4 regions of the Kitasatospora sp. NPDC057940 genome follow, and region 4 is predicted to be linked to each of the others. Evidence: riboswitches for the same ligand, from Rfam matches in the RefSeq annotation. Region 4 holds a riboswitch; each other region holds the start of a gene.
The links. A riboswitch is a leader RNA that binds a small molecule or an ion and turns the genes downstream of it on or off. The one in region 4 is predicted to bind cobalamin.

Region 1: linked by a shared signal. The riboswitch ahead of ACFVTF_RS30490 (FecCD family ABC transporter permease) and the one ahead of metE (5-methyltetrahydropteroyltriglutamate--homocysteine S-methyltransferase) in region 4 are both predicted to bind cobalamin.
Region 2: linked by a shared signal. The riboswitch ahead of ACFVTF_RS24215 (HoxN/HupN/NixA family nickel/cobalt transporter) and the one ahead of metE (5-methyltetrahydropteroyltriglutamate--homocysteine S-methyltransferase) in region 4 are both predicted to bind cobalamin.
Region 3: linked by a shared signal. The riboswitch ahead of ACFVTF_RS35245 (ribonucleoside-diphosphate reductase subunit alpha) and the one ahead of metE (5-methyltetrahydropteroyltriglutamate--homocysteine S-methyltransferase) in region 4 are both predicted to bind cobalamin.

Annotation. Positions count from the first base shown of each region.
Region 1 covers NZ_JBHVPH010000026.1:102,215-105,964, reverse strand. The annotation lists gene ACFVTF_RS30495 (ABC transporter ATP-binding protein) at 1-263, opposite strand, end outside; gene ACFVTF_RS30490 (FecCD family ABC transporter permease) at 263-1,345, opposite strand; cobalamin riboswitch at 1,435-1,574, opposite strand; gene sodN (superoxide dismutase, Ni) at 1,663-2,058, opposite strand; gene sodX (nickel-type superoxide dismutase maturation protease) at 2,282-2,716, shown strand; gene ACFVTF_RS30475 (CGNR zinc finger domain-containing protein) at 2,758-3,348, opposite strand; gene ACFVTF_RS30470 (amino acid ABC transporter ATP-binding protein) at 3,462-3,750, opposite strand, start outside.
Region 2 covers NZ_JBHVPH010000017.1:62,457-66,206, forward strand. The annotation lists gene ACFVTF_RS24205 (Fpg/Nei family DNA glycosylase) at 1-743, shown strand, start outside; gene ACFVTF_RS24210 (ArsR/SmtB family transcription factor) at 763-1,146, opposite strand; cobalamin riboswitch at 1,228-1,442, shown strand; gene ACFVTF_RS24215 (HoxN/HupN/NixA family nickel/cobalt transporter) at 1,472-2,587, shown strand; gene ACFVTF_RS24220 (type B 50S ribosomal protein L31) at 2,690-2,938, opposite strand; gene rpmG (50S ribosomal protein L33) at 3,017-3,181, opposite strand; gene rpmB (50S ribosomal protein L28) at 3,307-3,543, shown strand; gene rpsN (30S ribosomal protein S14) at 3,543-3,750, shown strand, end outside.
Region 3 covers NZ_JBHVPH010000039.1:15,095-18,844, forward strand. The annotation lists gene ACFVTF_RS35235 (glycoside hydrolase family 26 protein) at 1-122, opposite strand, end outside; gene ACFVTF_RS35240 (hypothetical protein) at 263-1,291, opposite strand; cobalamin riboswitch at 1,735-1,877, shown strand; gene ACFVTF_RS35245 (ribonucleoside-diphosphate reductase subunit alpha) at 2,069-3,750, shown strand, end outside.
Region 4 covers NZ_JBHVPH010000003.1:368,399-372,148, forward strand. The annotation lists gene metE (5-methyltetrahydropteroyltriglutamate--homocysteine S-methyltransferase) at 1-1,975, opposite strand, end outside; cobalamin riboswitch at 2,140-2,362, opposite strand; gene ACFVTF_RS07515 (ECF transporter S component) at 2,392-3,333, opposite strand; gene ACFVTF_RS07520 (ABC transporter ATP-binding protein) at 3,330-3,750, opposite strand, start outside.

The DNA of each region.
Region 1 (3,750 bases), on a different contig from region 4:
TCGGCGGAGTGCTCCTGGGGGAGTGCGGCCACCCGCCGGGCGGCCTCGCGCGTGGTCAGCGCGTGCAGGTCCGCGCCGTCCAGCCGGACGGCCCCGGCGGCCGGCCGCAGCGCCCGGTAGACGCAGCGCAGCAGCGTCGACTTGCCGCTGCCGTTCGGCCCGACCAGCCCGACCACCTGCCCGGCGGCGGCGTCCAGGGTGACGTCGTGGACCAGCCGGGCGCCGGCCAGCTCGACCGAGACGGAGTCCAGGGCGAGATCCATCAGCGGCCTCCGAAGGAATAGCCGCGACGGCGCATCAGCAGCAGGAAACTGGGCACCCCGAGCACCGCGGTGACCACCCCGACCGGCAGTTCGGCGGGCGCCAGCAGGGTGCGCGAGACGATGTCCACCCAGACCAGCAGCAGCGCCCCGGCGAGCGGCGCGACCAGCAGCACCCGGCGGTGCCCGGCGCCGACCAGCATCCGGGCCAGGTGCGGCACCATCAGCCCGACGAAGCCGATCGCCCCGCTGACGGCCACCACCGTGCCGGTGACGGCGGCGGTCACCACGAACAGCTCGCGGCGCAGCCGGTCCGGGTCCACGCCCAGCGAGGCGGCCGTCTCGTCGCCCATCGCGAGCGCGTCCAGCCGGCCGGCGGCGCAGGCCAGGTACGCCAGGCCGGCCAGCACGGTGGCGGCGGCGATCGGCACCGAGCCCCAGGTGGCGCCGCCGAGGCTGCCGAGCAGCCACATCATGGCGTCCCGGGCGGCCTCGCCGCGGGCGGCCGCGAAGACCATCAGCGCGGTGACGGCGGAGAAGCCGTAGGAGAGCGCGGTGCCGGTGAGCACCAGCCGCAGCGGGGTGAGCCCGTAGGCCGTGCGCGCCGCGAGGTAGACCAGCACCATGGCGACCAGCGCGGAGCCGAACGCGGAGGCCGAGATCGCCCACACCCCGAGCGAGGCGAAGGCGCCGAGCAGCAGCACGGCGTTGGCGCCGACGGCCGCGCCGGAGGAGATGCCGAGCACGAACGGGTCGGCCAGCGCGTTGCGCACCAGGGCCTGGACGGCGACCCCGGTGGCGGCCAGCCCGGCGCCGACCACGGCGGCCAGTACGGCGCGCGGCAGCCGGATCTCCCAGACGATCGCGTAGGCGGCGGCCTCCTCCGCCTCCAGCCGTCCGCCCGTCAGCCCGGCGGCCAGCAGCCGCAGGGCGCGGGGCAGGCCGATCCCGGAGGCGCCCAGCGCCACGCCGCAGAGCAGCGAGAGCAGCAGGGCGGCGGCCAGGCCGACGGCGAGCGGGAGGGCGGGTATTCGGCGGGCGGGCGGGCTCGTTGCGCCACTGCCCGCGGCTGCGGTGCTGCTCACGGTGCGCCTTGCCTCGGGCCGCGGGTGCGCGGGGGAGGCACCGGTCGGGGGCGGGTCCGGGCGCCATCCCCTCGCAGTCCACGGCGAGTTGTCGGGAGTTCAGCGGCCGGGGGCGATCGGGCTGGCGCGGCCACCAGGGCCGCGCTCACCGTTGCGGGTCAGCGCCGGATTCGCACCGGACTTCCCCCTCGGACGCCCTGGCAGCATAACAGCCACAAAGGCTAGGCAACCCTTACCGGGCCCGGATGGGGCGTGGACGCACGACCGCCCCCGTCCGGGCTCGCGGACGGGGGCGGTCGGGTGGCGACGCGTCAGGCTCAGGCCTGCTTGGTCTCCCAGAAGATCTTGTCGACCTCGGCGATCAGGTCCAGCAGGGCCTGGCCGGTGGCGGGGTCGGTGGACGCCTTGGCGGCCGAGGCGGCCTTCAGGGTGTCGTTGATCAGCTGGTGCAGCTGCGGGTACTTCTCGAAGTGCGGGGCCTTGAAGTAGTCGCTCCACAGCACCGAGATGTGGTGCTTGACGGCCTCGGCACGCTGCTCCTTGATGATCAGGGCGCGGGTGCGGAAAGCCGGGTCCTCGTTGGCCTGGTACTTCTCCTGGGTGCCCTTGACCGACTCGGCCTCGATCCGGGCCTGCGCCGGGTCGTACACGCCGCAGGGCAGGTCACAGTGGGCGTGGGCGGTGGCGCGCGGTGCAAACAGACGAGAGAACATGGGAGTCCTTCCTTAGATCGTCTTCCCGCGCCCGAGATTACCCTTCCGCACCCGGGGTTTCGCGATCGGGCGGTGGGCCTAGGGCAAAAGGCGGACCCGGAACCGGGGTAATCCGGACATCGAACGGATCGAACGGGGTGACGGTCCGTACGGCAGACTGGGACCGGGCGGTCCGGGAGGAGGAGTCGTGGCGCGGAGCACGGAACCGGCGGGCGCGGAACCGATGGGCACGGAACCCCGGGGGCGGGGCGGCGGCGCGGTGCCGTTCGGGCTGGTCGACGTGGCGGGCCCGTCGATGGTCCCGACCCTGCGCGAGGGCGACCAGCTGCTGGTGCGCTACGGCGCGCCGATCCGGCCCGGCGCGGTGGTGCTCTTCCGGCACCCCTTCCAGCAGGACCTGCTGGTGGTGAAGCGGGCCGCCGAGCGGCGTCCGAGGGGCTGGTGGCTGCTGTCCGACAACCGGCCGGTGGACAGCGACAGCCGCAGCTACGGCCCGGTCCCGGACGAGCTGGTGCTCGGCCGGGTGCTGCTGCGGCTGCGCCCGCGCCCGGCCTGGCTGGCGCCGGGGCGGCGGCTGGAGCGGCTGCTGCTGGGCACCCGGCTGGCCCGGGTGCCGGGCCTGGCCCGCCGCCTGGGCGTCTGGGCGGACGAGCTCTGACCCTCTGAGCCCTGCCCTGCCCTGCCCGGCCCGGCCAGTGCCTAGCCGGCGGCGCCGAGTGCCGCGGCCTCGGCCTCCTGGCGCTTGCGGGCCCGGTACGCGGCGACGTTGGCGCGGGTCGCGCAGCGGTCCGAGCAGTAGCGGCGGGAGCGGTTGGTCGAGGTGTCCAGGTAGGCGTTGCGGCAGGGCGCGGCCTGGCAGATGCCGAGCCGGTCGGCGCCCAGCTCGGTCAGGTGGACGGCCAGGCCCATGCAGGCGACCGCGCTGAAGTGCGCGGTGGCGGTGGGCGAGTTGTCGGCCAGGTGCAGGTGCCAGCGCGGCCGGCCGGCGTCGTCCAGGTAGTCGTGCCCGGAGACCAGCGGGCTGACCGGGTACTCCATCAGCAGGCTGTTCAGCAGGTCGACGCCCCGGATCTCGTCGCCCTCGGCGGCGGCCTCGAAGACCCCGCGCAGCCTGGTCCGCACCGCCCGCAGCCGGGGCAGGTCGGACTCGTCGGCCTGTGCGGCGGCCCGCGAGGAGTCGGAGAACAGGCCGCGCACCGCGTCCACGGACGTCAGGGTGTCGGTGCCGCGCCCGGGCTCCTCGGTGTTCACCAGCCGAACGGCGAGATCGGCGTAAGAGGCGAGCTCCACGGAGGTCCTTCCAGAAGGTCGGTAACGGGCTGATTGCGTCCAGCCTATTACCTGGGTGGGGAAAACGTCGGCGCCCGGCAGGAGCAGCCTGCCGGGCGCCGGTCGGTACGGTTCTACAGCACCTTGGAGAGGAAGGCGCGGGTGCGCTCGTGCCGGGGGTCCGTGAGCACCTCGCGGGGGTTGCCGGACTCGACCACCACGCCGCCGTCCATGAACACCAGCGCGTCGCCGACCTCGCGGGCGAAGCCCATCTCGTGGGTGACGACCACCATGGTCATGCCCTCCTCGGCGAGGCCGCGCATGACGTCGAGGACGTCGCCGACCAGTTCGGGGTCGAGCGCCGAGGTGGGCTCGTCGAACAGCATCAGCTTGGGCTTCATGGCCAGCGCGCGGGCGATCGCG
Region 2 (3,750 bases), on a different contig from region 4:
TCGAGGTGTCCAGCCCGCAGGGCCGGTTCGCCGACGAGGCCAAGGCCATCGACGGGCAGCTGCTCACCGCGGCCGAAGCCGTCGGCAAGCACCTGTTCCTCGGCTTCGAGGAGGGCGCCTGGGTGCACGTCCACCTCGGCCTCTACGGCGGCTTCGCCTTCGGCACCGGGCCCGCGCCCGAGCCGGTCGGCCTGGTCCGGCTGCGGCTGGCCAACGACGACGGCTACGCCGACCTGCGCGGGCCCAACACCTGCGCGCTGGTCACCGATGCGGAGAAGGCCGCCGTCGCGGCCCGGCTGGGCCCCGACCCGCTGCGCGCCGACGCCGACCCGCAGGCCGCCTGGCGCCGGATATCGGCCAGCCGGACGACCGTCGCCGCGCTGCTGATGGACCAGAAGGTGCTGGCCGGGGTGGGCAACGTCTACCGGGCCGAGGTGCTGTTCCGCCACGGGATCAACCCGCACCGCGCCGGCCGCGACCTCACCCGGGCCGAGTGGGACGCGATCTGGGCCGACCTGGTCGCCCTGATGCACGAGGGCGTCGGCGCGGGCCGGATCGACACCGTCCGCCCCGAGCACACCCCCGAGGCGATGGGCCGCCCGCCGCGCGTCGACGACCACGGCGGTGAGGTGTACGTCTACCGGCGGGCCGCGATGCCCTGCCTGGTCTGCGGCACCGACGTCCGGACGGAGCAGCACGCCGCGCGCAACCTCTTCTGGTGCCCCGCCTGCCAGGCGGCCTGACCGGGCACTGTCCGGCCGGTCAGCCGACGGCCGTGCTGGGCTCGTGGTGTTCGGCGGCGGCGCACGCGTCGAGGAGGGGGCGCAGGGCCTCGTCCACGAGCCGGTAGCGCACGACCCGTCCGTCCTTGTCCCCGGCGACCACGCCCGCGGTGCGGAGCAGCCGCAGGGCCTGGGACACGGCGGGGTCGCGCATGCCGGTGGCGACGGCGAGGTCGGAGACGGCGAGCGGGCCGGCCCGGTGGAGGGCGAGCAGGAGGGCGAGCCGCCCGGGGTCGGCGAGCAGGGAGAACCGCTCGGCCCAGGTGCGGACGTGCGCGGGGTCGCCGATCGCGGCGATGGCCTCGCAGACCCGGTGTCCGTCGATGGTGCGGTGGCCCGCGCGGTCGGCCGGTACGAGATGCATGCGCACATTGTTGCAGGAGGGGGCCTGTGATCCTGGACACCTGCGCAGGTACGCAGCCTTGCAAGGGTGGGTCCTGGCCCCTACGGTGTTCCCCGCCGTGGTGCTCGGGAAGACCGGTGACGGATCCTCAGGGGTCCCAGTCCGGAGCGGCCCTCGCCACTGTGATCGGGCCATCGTGATCGTCGACGATGGAGAGACGTCCGTACCCACGACGCCACTGGGAGCCTCGCGCACCTGGGAAGGCGGGTACGGGACCCCCGTAAGCCAGGAGACCGGCCACGGCATCTCACGAAGTGTTTCCACGAGGTGCTGGAGCGTGACCCGAATGACCTTGCCCGAAACCGCCGCGGCTGCCGAGGCACCGGCGACACCGTCCGTGCTGCCCACGTTCCGCTGGAAGCGCGAGGACACCGTCCGTACGGCCGGGCTGATGGGGGTGATCCTGGCCATGCACGTGGTGGCCTTCGGGACGCTCATCTTCCTGGTCGCGCCCCACAACTACGCGGTCGGCACCCAGGTCTTCGGGGTGGGCCTCGGGATCACCGCGTACACCCTCGGCATGCGGCACGCCTTCGACGCCGACCACATCGCGGTGATCGACAACACCACCCGCAAGCTGATGGCGGACGGCAAGCGGCCGGTCTCGGTCGGCTTCTGGTTCGCCCTCGGGCACTCCTCGATGGTGGTGCTGATGGCCGCCCTGGTGGCGGGCGGCGCGCAGCTGGCCAGCACGCTGATGGACGACGACTCGACCACCCACAAGTGGCTCGGGATGGTCGGCACGACGGCCTCCGGCGCGTTCCTCTACCTGATCGGCGCGCTCAACCTGGCCGCGCTGCTCGGCATACTCAAGGTGTTCCGGGCGATGCGGGCCGGGTCGTACGACGAGGCGCAGCTGGAGGAGCACCTCAACTCGCGCGGCTTCATGGCCCGGGTGCTGAACCGGGCGACCCGGTCGATCACCCGGCCCGGGCAGATGTTCCCGGTGGGCATGGTGCTGGGGCTGGGCTTCGACACCGCGACCGAGGTCACCCTGATGGTGATGGCCGGGTCGGGCGCGGCGGCCGGGCTGCCCTGGTACGCGATCGTCTGCCTGCCGCTGCTGTTCGCGGCCGGGATGAGCCTGTTCGACACCCTGGACGGGACGTTCATGAACTTCGCGTACCAGTGGGCCTTCGCCAACCCGGTCCGGAAGGTGTACTACAACCTGACGATCACTGGGCTGTCGATCGCGGTGGCCTTCGTCATCGGCACCATCGAACTGGTCGGCGTGCTGCACGAGAAGCTCGATCTGACCGACCCGGTCACCGGCTGGATCGCGGGCATCTCGCTGGACAACGTCGGCTACGCGATCGCCGGGCTGTTCGTGGTGGTCTGGGCCGCGGCGATCGCCTACTGGAAGCTGGCCCGGGTGGAGAAACGCTGGGCGGCCGCCGAGTAGCGACGGCCGCGATCAGCGACGGCAGCGAACAGCGAGCAGCGACGGCGCCTCCCCCGGGATCCCGGGGGGGGGCGCCGTTTCGTCGCTGCGGGGCGTTGCCGGTCAGTGCCGGTCGCCGTAGCGCCGGCGGAACCGCTCGACCCGGCCGGCGGTGTCCATGACGCGGGACTGGCCGGTGTAGAAGGGGTGGCTGGCCGAGGAGGTCTCGACGTCGATCACCGGGTAGGTGTTGCCGTCCTCCCACTCGACGGTGCGGTCGCTGGTGACGGTCGACCGGGTGAGGAAGGCGAGGCCGCCGACCTTGTCGCGGAAGACGACGGGGCGGTAGGCGGGGTGGATGCCGGGCTTCATGGCGGGCTCCTTCGGGCGGGCTGGTGGGCTGGCTGGCGGGGTTCGGCTCGGGTGGGGTTCGGCTCGGGCGGGCGGGGTTCAGCGCTCTTCGCGGAAGTCGACGTGCCGGCGCGCGACCGGGTCGTACTTGCGCAGGACCATCCGGTCCGGGTCGTTGCGGCGGTTCTTGCGGGTCACGTACGTGTAGCCGGTGCCGGCGGTGGAGCGGAGCTTGATGACGGGGCGCAGTTCACTGCGGGCCATGGGTGTCCTCCCGGGTTGGCGGGGTGTTCGGGGCTGGGACGAAACCGTACATCGAAATGGAAGTCATTTTCATCTGGTGTAACGTGAGCTCCGTCCTGCCCATTCCCGGACGCCAGGGAGCACCCATGTCCGCCCACTGCCAACTCACCGGCCGCCGACCCGGATTCGGCAACGCGATCTCACACTCGCACCGCCGCACCCGCCGCCGCTTCGACCCCAACATCCAGCACAAGCGCTACTGGCTGCCCGGCGAGGGCCGGTACGTCCGGCTCACCCTCAGCGCCAAGGGCATCCGCACCATCGACACGATCGGCATCGAGGCCGCCGTCGCCCGCATCCGCGCCCGAGGGGGGAAGGTCTGATGGCCAAGCAGAGCAAGATCGCCAAGAACGAGCGGCGCCGCGCCGTCGTGGCCCGGTACGCCGAGCGCCGCGCCGAGCTCAAGCGGGTCATCGCCCACCCCGGCACCGCCCCCGCCGAACGCGCCGCCGCCCAGGCCGAACTCGCCCGCCAGCCCCGCGACGCCAGCGCCACCCGGATCCGCAACCGCGACGCCGTCGACGGCCGCC
Region 3 (3,750 bases), on a different contig from region 4:
GCGGGCCGTTCGCCGTCGGCCCGGCCGTCGCGCTGCAACAGCGCCACGGCGCCCGCGGCCACCACGACCCCGGCCGCGGCCAGGACGGCGGGCTTGCCGCGCAGGGCTCTGGGCAGGGCCACGGACCGCTCCTCCGGTTGCTCGCCGGCACCGGCCCAGGCGGACACAACCGGAACACTCGTGCGAATGACTGCCCCGAGAGCCTGCCACACTCCCCCGGCACCGGCGAGCGAACCCGCCGGTGCCGGGGTGTCACGGCGGATCAGCCGGCCGCGGCGGCCCCCGGCGCCCCCGGCGCGGCCGCGGCTGCGGCCTTGGCGCGCTGGAGCAGCTGGCCCTTCACGTGCTCGCCGAAGCCGGCGGCCGCCGCGGTGGCGGCGGAGTCGGCGGCGTCGCCGCCCTTCGCCGAGCCCTCGACCGTGAAGTAGGCGTACCGGCCCAGGGTGTTGTGCGTGTTGGTGCAGCCCGGGGTGGCGCAGAAGGCCGGCGCGCCCGGCGCGACGGCGCCCTTGAGGTGGCCGGTGTAGCTCTTCATCGAGGTCTCGGCCTGGATCTTGTGGTCGAAGACCGCCACACCGACGGTCACCGCGCTGTCGCCGGAGACGTAGGTCGCCCGGAGCACCTTCTGGCAGCCTTGGTCACCGAGGACCTTGCCGAGCCCGCCGGTCGTCGAGTTCCCGTCCCAGCAGGGCGAGTCCAGCGAGACGAAGGTCCGGTTCCAGGTGGCGCCGTTGACCGTCACCTGGAGCGCGGAGAACAGTGCCCCCGCGTCCTGCGGCGCCGGGTCGGTGGCGGCCTCCCAGATCGGCTTCGACGGGTCGTCCGGCGCGCCGCCCGGGGTGCCGGACGGGTTCCCGCCCGGGGTCGCGGCGGCACTGGGCGCGGCGCTCTGGGCGGCACCCGATGCGGCGGAGGACGGCCGGCTGGAGGCCGAGGTGACCGGCCCGGCGACCGGCTTGTCGTCGCCGCCCTTCGTCAGCAGCACCGCCCCGCCCGCGATCAGTCCGCCGACCACGACGACCCCGACCGCCACGCCGAGGGCCCGCAGCCGGCGGCGGCGCTTGCCGTCCGCCGCGTTGCGGTCCGCCAGCGCCTCCCAGTTCGGCTCGGAGCGCTGCGGCGCCTGGGGCTGCGGGTACGACTGCGGGTGCTGCTGGGGATGCGGCTGGGAGTGTGCCTGCGGGTGCTGCTGGGGGTACGCCTGGGGGTTCGGCTGCCACTGCTGCCCCGGCTGCGGCAGCGGAGGCTGCCCCGGCGGACCGGGCTGCGCCACCGGCGGCGCGGGCGGCACCGGGGGCCCGTACGAGGCCGGCGGCGGCCCGAAGCCCCCGCTCGGCGGCAACACCGGACCGGGCACCACCGGCGGCTGCTGACCGTGCGCGCCTCCCGGCCCGGTGGGAGGCGTTCCCTGCGGACCCTGCCCGGGTGCGCCAGTTCCGTCGCTCACGCGCCCCCTCGCTTCGCTCGATGATCGCTTCGCGAAACGCGCCCCTCGGCGCTTCGCCCGCTCATGCGCCCAGATCGTAGGGCATGCCCCCGGCAACCGGTCCGCCCGGTGACCGTTCCGTATCGAAACCAGGACGACGGGGCCCGGAATCAGGGCGCCAGGGGCTCGGAATCGGGGCGCCGGGAGCCCGGATCCGAGGCGCCCCAAGGCCACGACCCGCCTCCTCCCGGCACCCCCGGTTATCGCTCCGACACACCGCGCCGTACTACATGTGGGGTCGCATCAGAGAGACACCACTAGATGTATGCTCAATCCTGCTGTCGATGCAGGGGAACCCGGTGCGAATCCGGGACTGCCCCGCAGCGGTGAGCGGGCGGCTCCAGCAGCCGCACCGCGAGTCCGAGTACCTGCCGACGGTGTGCGCACGGGCCCTCCCGCAGAGGCCGCGCCAGCACGAGAACCACCTTCCGGGCCTCGCGGGCGGGCCGGGGACGCCACTGTCGCGCGACGCTTCCTGCGTACGTGCCGTGCTCCCCTGCCCCGAACGGCCCGGTACCCCCCGAGCACCACCGCCGATCGCCGCCAGGAGAGAGCGCCTTGACCACCGCTGCCTCAGCCACCCTGCCCGCCCAGGGCACCGGCCCCGCCCCCACCGACCCGACGGTCTCCGACCCCGGTGGCGCGCTCCTTCGGCTGCTCACCGACCGCAGCGTCGATCTCCCCCAGGTGGACCCCGGCCATGTCGCCGCCGCCGCGCTGCGCGGCCGCCACGCCGGCTCGGACTTCGCCGAGCTGCGCGGGCTGGCCGTGGACGCCGCCGCGTCGATGATCGCCGAGGACCCCCAGTACTCGAAGCTCGCCGCCCGGCTGCTCGCCCTGGAGATCGTCGACGAGGCGAACAGCCAGGGCTCGCGCTCCTTCGCCGCCTCGATCGCCGTCGGCCACGCCGAGGGCCTGATCGGCGACACCACCGCCGCCTTCGTCGCCAAGCACGCCGCCGCCCTGGACGCGCTGATCGACGCCCACGGCGACGACCGCTTCGAGTACTTCGGCCTGCGCACCGTGCAGTCCCGCTACCTGCTGCGCCACCCGATCACCCGCAAGGTCATCGAGACCCCGCAGCACTTCCTGCTCCGCGTCGCCTGCGGCCTGGCGGTCGGCGACAGCGAGCAGTCGGTGCGCGAGGTCGCCGAGCTGTACGGCCTGATGAGCCGGCTGGAGTACCTGACCTCCTCGCCGACCCTGTTCAACTCCGGCACCCGGCACCCGCAGATGTCGAGCTGCTACCTGCTCGACTCCCCGCTGGACAACCTGGACTCGATCTACAACCGCTACGCGCAGATCGCCCGGCTGTCCAAGCACGCCGGCGGCATCGGCCTGTCCTACTCGCGCATCCGCTCGCGCGGCAGCCTGATCCGCGGCACCAACGGCAAGTCCAACGGCATCGTCCCGTTCCTGCGCACCCTCGACTCCTCGGTCGCCGCCGTCAACCAGGGCGGCCGCCGCAAGGGCGCGGCCTGCGTCTACCTGGAGACCTGGCACGCCGACATCGAGGAGTTCCTGGAGCTCCGCGACAACACCGGCGAGGAGGCGCGGCGCACCCACAACCTCAACCTGGCGCACTGGATCCCGGACGAGTTCATGCGCCGGGTCAACGCCAACGAGGACTGGTCGCTGTTCTCCCCCGCCGACGTGCCCGAGCTCGTCGACCTGTGGGGCTCCGACTTCGACGAGGCCTACCGCAAGGCCGAGCTGGCCGGCAAGGCCGTGCGCACCATCCCCGCGCAGACCCTGTACGCCCGGATGATGCGCACCCTGGCACAGACCGGCAACGGCTGGATGACCTTCAAGGACGCCTCCAACCGCGCCGCCAACCAGACCGCGCTCCCCGGCCGCACGGTGCACTCCTCGAACCTGTGCACCGAGATCCTGGAGGTCACGGACGACTCCGAGACCGCCGTCTGCAACCTCGGCTCGGTCAACCTCGGCGCCCACGTCGCCCCGGGGGCCTCCGTCGACGACCTGCTCGGCGCCATGGACTGGGAGCGCCTCGACGCCACCGTCCGCACCGCCGTGACGTTCCTCGACCGCGTGGTGGACATCAACTTCTACCCGACCACCGAGGCCGGCACCTCCAACTCCCGCTGGCGCCCGGTCGGCCTCGGCGTGATGGGCCTCCAGGACGTCTTCTTCAAGCTGCGGATCGACTTCGACTCCGCCGAGGCCGCGCGGCTGTCCACCCTCATCGCCGAGCGCATCATGCTCACCGCGTACGAGCGCTCCGCCGACCTGGCCGAGCAGCT
Region 4 (3,750 bases):
AGCACATGTGGGTGTGGACCTGGGTGTCGGCGCGGACGCCCGAGGTGGCCAGGCGGAAGGACTCGGTGGCCCACTCCAGGTACGCCGGGCGGTCGGCGGCGCGCAGCGGCAGGGTCTCGCGCAGGGCCGGCTCGTCGACCTGGACGACGGCCGCGCCGGCGGCCTCCAGGTCGGTGACCTCGTCGCGCAGGGCGAGGGCGACCTGGCGGGCGGTGTCGCCGAGCGGCTGGTCGTCGCGGACGAAGGACCAGGCGAGCATCGTGACGGGGCCGGTGAGCATGCCCTTGACCGGGCGGTCGGTGAGGCCCTGCGCGTAGCCGAACCAGTCGACGGTCATCGGGTGCGGGCGGGAGATGTCCCCGGCCAGGACCGGCGGGCGCACGTACCGGGTGCCGTAGGACTGCACCCAGCCGTGCCGGGTGGCGAGGTAGCCGGTGAGCTGTTCGGCGAAGTACTGGACCATGTCGTTGCGCTCGGGCTCGCCGTGCACCAGGACGTCCAGTCCGGCCTTCTCCTGGAAGGCGATGACCTCCCGGACCTCGGTCTCCATCCGCTCCCGGTAGGCCGCCGCGTCGATCCGGCCCGCCGTGAGGTCGGCCCGCGCGACCCGCAGTTCGGAGGTCTGCGGGAACGAGCCGATGGTGGTGGTCGGCAGCAGCGGCAGGCCGAGCCTGGCGCGCTGGGCCTCGGCCCGCTGCGGGTAGGCCTGGGCGCGGCGGGTGTCGTCGGCGGTGACGGCGGCGGTGCGGGCACGCACCGCCGGGTCGTGGGTGATCGGGGAGTTGGCGCGCGAGGCGAGGTCGGCGCGGTTGGCGGCGAGGTCGGCGGCGATCGCCCCCGTGCCCTCGCGCAGGCCCCGGGCCAGCAGCGACACCTCCCTGGCCTTCTGCTTGGCGAAGGCGAGCCAGCGCAGGATCTGCGGGTCGACGTCGCGTTCGGCGGCGGCGTCCAGCGGCACGTGCAGCAGGGAGCAGGACGGGGCGACGTCGACCCGCTCGGCCAGGCCCAGCAGGGTCGCCAGGGTGGCCAGCGACTTCTCCAGGTCGTTGATCCAGATGTTGCGGCCGTCGACCACCCCGGCGACCAGCCGCTTGCCGGGCAGCCCGCCGACGGCGGCCAGATCGTCCAGGTTCGCCGCGGCGGGCCCCGTGAAGTCCAGCGCCAGGCCCTCGACCGGGGCCTTGGCCAGCACCGGCAGGGCCTCGCCCAGGCGGTCGAAGTAGCTCGCGACCAGCAGCTTCGGACGGTCCGCCAGGCCGCCCAGCTCACGGTAGGCGCGGGCGGCGGTGTTCAGCTCGGCCGGGGTGCGGTCCTGCACCAGCGCGGGCTCGTCCAGCTGCACCCACTCGGCGCCGGCCGCCTTCAGGTCCGCCAGCAGCTGCGCGTAGACGGGCAGCAGCCGGTCCAGCAGGGTGATCGGCTGGAAGTCCTCGGCGACACCGGGGGCGGGCTTGGCGAGCAGCAGGTAGGTGAGGGGGCCGACGAGCACGGGGCGTGCGGTGTGGCCGAGCGCCAGCGCCTCCCGGAACTCCCCGACGGCCTTGGCCGGGTCCGCGGTGAAGACGGTGTCCGGGCCGAGTTCGGGCACCAGGTAGTGGTAGTTGGTGTCGAACCACTTGGTCATCTCCAGCGGCGCGACCTCCTGGGTGCCGCGCGCCATGGCGAAGTAGCCGTCCAGCGCGTCCGCCTCGACGGCCGCCCGGTGGCGGGCCGGGATCGCGCCGACGGCGACCGTGGTGTCCAGTACGTGGTCGTAGAACGAGAAGTCGCCGGTGGGTACTTCCAGGACCCCGGCCCGGGCGAGCTGTGCCCAGTTCTCCCGGCGCAGGCCGACCGCCGTCTCCCGCAGGGCGTCGGCGGTGACCGTGCCCTTCCAGTAGCCCTCGATGGCCTTCTTCAGCTCCCGGCCCTGGCCCTGCCGGGGGTAGCCGTACACGGTGGCCCTGGTTGCCGCGGCTGCGGACTTCGTGGTCAAGGGACTCTCCTTCGCGAGTCTGGCTCCTCAAGCACCCGGGGACGGGACGAGGACGCGAAGGGATGACGAACCGGACGGCGGCTCACGTCGATGCGCGTGCCGGACCCGCCTGGTATGGTCGCCGACCCGCCCACGAGGTCACCGGGATATCCGCACGCGGAACGGTCCGCGGGCGGGCAACGGGCAGGTCTTCGGACTCGTGGGCGCACCGGGCCTGTCGGCGTCCGGTACCTACTGGCCATCGCTTCCCAGACCCGTCCCGGGTCCAGTGCGTATGACGGCGGTCGTTCCCACTCACCGCTGCGGGGCAGTCCCGGATTCCCACCGGGTTCCCTCTTGCGACGTCCTGCCTGGCGGGCAGGACGAACCAGCTGCGTCGCCAGCTTAGGGGCAAACCGCCGGGGCCGACGCGGAATTCACGGAAGCCGTCCGGATGGTGAGACTCCCTCGCCGTTCGCGGTGCCGTTCACGGAGCCGATGGCGGTGCCGACGGCGGTGCCGTTCGCGGTGCCGTTCGCGGCGGCTCGTCGACCGTCCGAGGCGTCCGAGGCGTCCGGGGCGTCCGGGGCGTCCGGGGCTTCGAAGCGCACCGTGGGCTCGAAGTTGGCGCGGCGGGCCGCGCGTCGGAAGACGGTGAGGACGGCCGGGCCGACGACGAGCACGGCGGTGAAGGTGGTGACGGCCCGGCCGGTGTCCCAGCCGAGCGAGGTGGCGAGGTCGAAGAGCAGGTAGCGGTGCCACTGCTCGGTGAAGGGCAGGCCGGGCAGGTAGGCGATGGAACTGTTCGGGTCGGTGGAGAACGGCCAGAAGGAGAGGTTGAGGAGGAAGCCGAAGAGGTACCCGGAGAACGCCCCGTACGCGGCCAGCATCGCCACCTCCCAGCGCCGCCGCCGGGTCCTCGGCAGGAGCCCGGCGAGCATGCCGACGAACGCGCAGCCGAACATCTGGTACGGCATCCAGGGGCCGACGCCGCCGGTGAGCAGCGCGGAGGCGAACAGCGAGGTGCAGCCGAGGGTGAACCCGAAGCCCGGGCCGAAGACCCGGCCGGCCAGGACGAGGATGAAGAAGACCGTCTCCACCCCGGCGGTGCCGGCGCCGAGCGGGCGCAGCCCGGCGTTGACGGCGGACAGGACGCCGAGCATGGCGAGGGCCTTGGCGTCGATGCCGCCGGCCGCGATCTCGGCGATGACGACGGCGAGCACCAGGACCAGCAGGGCGCCGAAGATCAGCGGCGGGGCGTAGGAGGAGCCGAACTTTCCGGGGGCGACGACGAACGGCCAGGTGAAGGCGACCAGGCCGATGAAGGCGGCCAGGGCCGCGACGACGCGGGCCCGGCCGGGGATCCGGACGGCGCTCACCGGGCGGCCTCGGCGGGTTCCAGGGCCTCGGCCACCTGCCGGGTGGTCAGGTAGGGCAGCGGGGCGAGGATCTTGGCGGTCTGGGGGGCGAAGGTGGGCGAGGCGACGATGACCTCGGCGGTGGGGCCGTCGGCGACGATCTCACCCTCGGCCATCACCACCACCCGGTCGGCCGCGGCGGCGACGAACTCGACGTCGTGGGTGGAGACGACGACCGTACGGCCTTCGGCGGCGAGGGCGTCGACGATGCCGGTGAGTGCTTCCTTCGCGTGGTAGTCGAGCCCTCGGGTGGGTTCGTCCAGCAGCACCACCCTTGGCGCGGCGGCCAGTTGGATCGCCAGGACCAGGGCCAGCTTCTGGCCCTCGGAGAGGTCCCGGGGGTGGGTGCCGTCGGGGATCCCGGGGGCGAGTCGGTCG